One region of the Arthrobacter caoxuetaonis genome, then DNA from elsewhere that is predicted to be linked to it. Evidence: predicted binding sites of a transcription regulator. Region 1 holds the regulator's gene; the other holds the start of a gene.
What was found. The regulator LexA, encoded in region 1, represses DNA repair genes until DNA is damaged. The targets are predictions, from matches to a motif close to TCGAACANNTGTTCGA.
Positions count from the first base shown of each region.

Region 1 (3,205 bases):
CTGTCGCCGGTGACGTAGCGGGTTCCCGTGCCGCTGGCGAGCAGCGGATACATGGAATAAGTGGGCGGAAAGCTCATCGCCGTACGTCCGGGACCACCGAAGGCCTGCAGGATCTGCTGCAGTACCTCGTTTGATCCGTTGCCCGCCCAGATGTTCTCAATGCCCAGTCCGTGGCCCAGATAGCCGGCGAGGCGGGTGCGCAATTCGGTGAATTCACGGTCCGGGTAGCGGTTGAGCCCCGAGACGGCCCGCTGGACAGACGCAGTGATCGCGTCCTGCACCTCCTGCGGCAGGCCATGGGTATTTTCGTTGACGTTCAGCAGGATGGGGACATCCAACTGCGGCGCACCGTAGGGCGTCAGCCCGCGGAGATCGTCGCGCAGGGGAAGGCGGTTCAGTTTTTCCAGCTGTTCAGTCACCAGTACAGCTTAAGGCGCACGCTGCCGGGGAGCAGAATCCGTGTAGCCCGGTGACGGGTCCCGGTGGCAGGACGACTCGGAACGCAGTTAGCCGGCGACCGGAATGTAGAGCTGGGCCCCTGCGGGAACCGTTGCGTCAGAGAGGTTGTTCAGCTCCATAATGTCGGCCACGACGGTCCGTGGATCCTGCTCCGGCGCATATTCGGCAGCCAGGCCCCAGAGGGTGTCACCCGTGCTGACGCTCACCTGCTGGGTACGGGTCAGTTCTCCGCCGCCGCCTGCGGCCAGTGCGGGTGCCGTGAAGAACCCGGCGAACGTCAGCAGGGCGGCACCGCCGAACATGATCGGGGCGCCAATGAGGAGCAGGCGGCCCCGGCGCGTCAGGCGAAGCGGGGCGGGGGCTTGCTGTTCCACCGGCTGGTGGGCGGTGCGTGCTGCCGAGAGCTGGACTGTCATGGCAAAACCTTTCCGGAGCGGAGCCTGCCCGTACCGGTGCTGCTGCACCGGACCGGGCTGGTTCGAAACTGGGTTCGAACAGTTGGCGACCTTGAATCGAACATGTATTCGATTCGTTCTGTTCCTTTTCTAGCATCTATCTACGAACGATGTCGAGACTCACTCGAACAAATGTTTGAAAATGACCCTCCGCTCCCCTAGCGTGGATACCGGCGGCGTCACTTGTTTATCGTTCGGACTCAGGCAACCACCCGCCACTGACATTGCCGACATTGCCGCCCTCCGGTTCGCCGGAACACTCGAAGGGAAGCCGAAGTGCCCCGTAGGAACAACTCCGAAGGCAGGAGCGCTGCCGCGGCCGCCGCCGATGCCCCGCGGCCCCGGTCCCTGACTCCCCGGCAGAAGAAAATCCTCGAAACGATCCAGGCGTCCGTCAGCACCAACGGCTATCCGCCCTCCATGCGCGAGATCGGTGACACGGTTGGCCTGGCCAGCCTTTCGAGCGTCACGCACCAGCTCAGCCAGCTGGAAAAGATGGGCTACATCCGCCGTGATCCCAAACGGCCCCGGGCCATGGAGATCCTTGTGCCCCTGCTCATGCACACCGAGCGGGGCACGGTTTCCGCCGCAGGCGATGCGTCAGCGCCCGCGGCAGATGCGCGAACGGCATCCAACGTCACGGAACTGACGACGGCGGTGGACACGGCAATGGTGCCGCTGGTCGGCAGGATCGCCGCCGGCGGTCCCATCCTCGCGGACCAGGTCGTGGAAGAAATGATCCCGCTGCCCCGGCAGCTGGTGGGGCACGGCGAGCTGTTCATGCTGCGCGTATCCGGAGACTCCATGGTGGACGCAGCCATCTGTGACGGCGACTGGGTAGTGGTCCGCCGCCAGCAGACGGCCGAGAACGGCGACATCGTCGCCGCGCTGCTGGACGATGAAGCCACCGTCAAGACATTCCGCCAGCGCAACGGCCACACCTGGCTGCTGCCGCAGAACACGCGCTACGAACCGATCATGGGAGACCACGCCACCATCATGGGCAAGGTCGTCTCGGTGATGCGTTCCCTCTAGGCATTCCGCACGGAAAAGCCCGCCTTTCGCTGTCTTCCAGCGAAGGGCGGGCTTTGTTCTTGTGCAAGGCCCGTCAGGACTTCACGCCCATGTTCTCCCCTGCCTGGGCCTCGCGCAGCCGTTCCAGGATGCCAAGCGCCACGGTACGGTCAGTGGTGCTCCAGAACGGCGGCAGTGCGGCACGCAGGAACCCGCCGTAGCGGGCAGTGGCCAGCCGTGAATCCAGGACGGCGACCATGCCGCGGTCCCCTGCTGCACGGATCAGGCGCCCGGCGCCCTGCGCGAGGCGAACGGCTGCGTGCGTCGCCGAGACCGTCATGAAGCCGTTTCCGCCTGCTTTGGCCACGGCACGGGTACGTGCCGTCATCAGCGGGTCATCGGGACGCGGGAACGGGATGCGGTCGATCACGACCAGGCGGCACGAGCCACCCGGAACGTCGACTCCCTGCCACAGGGACATGGTGCCGAACAGGCAGGTGGCGTCCTCCTCAGCGAACTGCTTGACCAGACCAGACATGGACGATTCCCCCTGGCACAGGATCGGAAAACCGACCTTGGGCCGCAGGGCAGCGGCGGCTTCTTCGGCGGCGCGGCGGGAGGAGAACAGTCCAAGCGCCCCTCCGCCGGAGGCCTTGAGCAGCGCTTCCAGTTCTTCCAGCTGCGCGGCGGACGTGCCGCGGTCGGGCTTGGGCAGGTCCTTGGCAACGTACAGGACGCCTTGCCGCGGGTAGTCAAAGGGACTGCCGACGTCGGATCCCGTCCATTGGGGTGCCGCTGCGCCCACGAGCCCCAGTCCGCCTGCCACCGGCCCGAACTCGGAACCAATCGCCAGGGTGGCTGACGTCAGGATGACGGTATGGCCGTCGAACAGCCCGTCGCGCAGCCGGCCGGCAACGGACAGCGGAGCGACATTCAGCGTGGCGGGCGCGTCGTCGTCGGGAGGCGAATAACCCTCCCCCGGAGAGAAGGTGCTCGGCCGGGACGCCCATACGACTTCACCGGCGTCCGGAGCGGACACCAGACGTTCACACACTTCCAGCACACCCATCAGGCGAGAGCGGGCCATCTGGCGCCCGCCGTCCCCGGCGTCTCCGCCCTCAGGCTTGGAATCGGAGAGCGCCACACGGCACGCTTCCCGGACCCGTCCGACGGCGAGTTCCTGCTCGCCGTTCAGGCCCGACGGCAGCAGGCCGGCCGGAACGCCTTCCATGGAGGCATCGAACGCGCGTCCGGCTGCTGCCAGCTCCTCCACCGAA
Region 1 is NZ_CP099466.1:1,351,326-1,354,530, reverse strand. Features, by position in the region: gene NF551_RS06125 (histidinol-phosphate transaminase) at 1-419, opposite strand, end outside; gene NF551_RS06120 (LysM peptidoglycan-binding domain-containing protein) at 507-875, opposite strand; gene lexA (transcriptional repressor LexA) at 1,263-1,949, shown strand; gene NF551_RS06110 (ATP-dependent DNA helicase) at 2,023-3,205, opposite strand, start outside.

Region 2 (3,205 bases), 730 kb from region 1:
AACCGTTCGAAGATGAGGTCGTGGGCCAGCGGGTTCACGTGGCTGACCCCGAGCAGGTAGTTCACCAGGGAGGAGGCTCCGGAACCACGGGCTGCTGCCCGCACCCCCATTTCCCGAATCATCGTGGAGACTTCGGCGACGGTCAGGAAGTAGGACGCGAAACCGAGCCGTTCGATAATGCCCAGCTCGTGTTCGAGCCGGTTGCGCATGGCCGCTTCCGCGGTGGAATCCAGATGCCCGAAGCGCCTGCCGATGCCGGCTTCGCAGCGTCCGCGCAGCTCAAGGCCCGGTTCGGTATCGATCCCGATGACCGAGGCCTCCGGCACCACCGGCTGCTTCCATCCCATGTCCGACGCCGGGTCGATGCGGCAGGAATCGGCGAGCGCCTCCGTGGCGGCGAGCAGTTTCGCCGCACCGGAGCGCCCGTAACCGGCTTCGTGGCTGATTTCCGCTGCGAGCGCGGCCATCTGTTTCCCGGACTTCAGCCAGCCCTGGCCATTGGGCTGCAGGTCTGCCAGCTGCGCCATGGAGGTCAGGGCACGGGCGGCGTCGAGCACGTCTGCGGTAGCTGCTCCGTCTTCATCCACATAGCGCACTGCGTTGGTCAGCACTGCGGGAATGTTCATCTCATCGGAGAGCCGGAGCAACCGTACTGCGTGGGCCAGGCTGAGGTTTACCCCCGGGGCGCTGAGGTGGGTGACCACCTCGACGGCGAGCGCAGCACGCGGCACAACCGCCAGCCAGCGGCGAAAGAGAGTGCGCGCGACGGCGTAGCTGCGGCTGCGCATGGCACGTCCGACGTCGGAGTAGGGGCCCACCAGGACAGTGAGCAGCGGTTCCCCGTCCTTCCCGGCTGACCGGGAGGCAAGCTGTTCCAGTGTGATCCCGGCCGGCCTGCCGGCCCTGCCGCGGGAAGGCGACGTGCCTGCATGTGCATCGGAGATCAGCCGGCACAGCGCATGGTATCCGGCGCCGCGGTTGTGCCCGTGGGCCAGGATCACCACCCTCCCGGTGACGGCGGCATCTTTGCCTTCACCGTCCAGGATGGCGAGGTCCACCCCGACGACCGGGTCTATTCCAGCATCCATGCAGGCGCGCAGGTGTTTGACCGTGCCGTACAGGCCGTCCCTGTCGGTGCAGGCCAGCGCGTCAGCGCCGTCGGCTGCGGCGGACCGGGCCAGTTCATCCGGCCAGGACGTGCCGTAGTGGGCGCTGAACGCGGTGGCGGCGTGGAGATGGGTGAAGCTCATGGCAGCAGGACGCTAGGCACTTTCCCGCAGGGCGTCATGGATCCGGATCAGCCGCCAGGTGTTGGAGGCAGTCTGCCTGGAAATATCCAGGGTGCGCAGTGCGGAGCGGGGGTTCAGGCGTGCCTGCACCCGCCAGATCTCCGAGTCCACCAGCCCGGCCCCGTGTCCGCGTTCTGCCCGGGGTTCTTCCTCCCACCAGCTGCGGCGCTCATACCAGCGCACCGGATTGGCTGCGACCTTGTAGGTCCTCCCCTGCCAGGTAAGCCGCAGCGGGATGCCCGCCGGGGAGCACACCACCTCTATTGCTTCGCTGAAAAGTCCCACGGCTGCCCCTCCACGTGCCTAGGCCAGGCTGAAACACCTGGCTGAAAACATTCGAACATATATTCGAACTCCAGTGTACGGCTCCCGTCTGACAATGGGCACGGCGGTGCCTAGGAACCTGGTGGGAGTCCTGCGCCCGGTTCACTCCGACGCCGCCTCAACCCGGGACTGCGTCGAAAGCGGTATCTCCTCAATGAACAGGCACAGCACTCCGCCGGCGGCCACGATGGGCACGCTGAGCAGGAAAATCGGCGGCATGGCCTGCCCGAATGCTGAAGCGATCACTTCCTGGGCCTGCGGCGGCAGGCTCTGCAGCAGGGCCGGTGTCAGCGAGTTGATGCTCCCTCCGGGAATGGCGTCCGCGGACCCGGCGGGGGCGCCGGCCAGCTGGTCCGTCAGCCGGCTCACGAAGATGGACCCGAACGCTGCAATGCCGAAGGACGCGCCGATCTGGCGGAAGTAGTTGGCTGAGGAGATCGCCGTTCCCATGGTCCGCGGCGGCACGCTGTTCTGCACAATCAGGACGAGGTTCTGCAGCAGCGCCCCGATTCCCATGCCCAGGACCGCCATCCCCACGGCCGTGAACCAGTAGGGGGTCTCGGCCGAAATGCGGGAAAGCAGCAGCAGCCCGCAGATCACCACGGCGCACCCCGCAACGGGGTAGATCTTGTACCGGCCGGTGCGCGAAATCAGCTGGCCCGTGCCAATGGAGGTCAGCAGCAGCCCTCCCATCATCGGCAGCATCATGAGGCCCGACTGCGTGGCACTGGCCCCGCCCACCATCTGCAGGAAAGTAGGCAGGTAGGAAATGGTGGAGAACATGGCAATTCCGACGGCGATACCCGCCAGCACCGGCACCAGGAAGTTCCGCATCCGGAACAGGCCCAGAGGCAGGATCGGTTCCGAGGCCCGGGATTCCGCCCACACGAAGGCGCCCCCGGCCAGCAGGGCAGCAGCGGAGAGGCCCAGGATCTGCGGGCTGGACCACTCATAGGTTGTCCCGCCCCAGCTGGTCACCAGGATCAGCGCGGTTGAAGCCGCCGCCAGCAGCGCCGCTCCCAGGTAGTCCAGGCGCGGCCGCACCCCGCTGTGCCGCGGCAGGTGCAGGGAGATGATGACCACGGCGAGCGCCACCGCGCCGATGGGCACGTTGATGTAAAAGACCCACCGCCAGGACCAGGAATCGGTGATCCAGCCGCCCAGCAGCGGCCCGCCGACTGAGGCCAGCCCGAACGCGGCACCGATCAGGCCCATGTACCGTCCGCGTTCCCGCGGGGAGACCAGGTCCCCGATGATCGCCTGCGCCCCAATCATCAGCCCGCCGCCGCCAATGCCCTGCAGGGCCCGGAAGGCGATCAGCTGGCCCATGCTCTGCGACAGGCCCGAAAGCACCGACCCCAGCAGGAACACGGCAATCGCGAAGATGAAGATGTTCTTGCGGCCGAACAAGTCACCGAGCTTGCCGTAGATGGGCAGTCCGATCGTCGCGGCCAGGATGTAGGCGGTAACTACCCAGGACAGGTGCTCCAGCCCGTTCAGGTCCCCCACGATGGTCGGCAGGGCCGTGGCTACGATGGTCTGGTCCAGCGCTGCGAGCAGGACCGAGAGGACAAGGCCGGTGAAAACCAGTA
Region 2 is NZ_CP099466.1:2,082,616-2,085,820, forward strand. Features, by position in the region: gene NF551_RS09500 (DNA polymerase III subunit alpha) at 1-1,250, opposite strand, end outside; gene NF551_RS09505 (DUF6504 family protein) at 1,263-1,574, opposite strand; gene NF551_RS09510 (MDR family MFS transporter) at 1,716-3,205, opposite strand, start outside.
Region 2: NF551_RS09505 (DUF6504 family protein) is a predicted target of LexA. The motif match lies at 1,626-1,641, and genes of this name have one in related genera.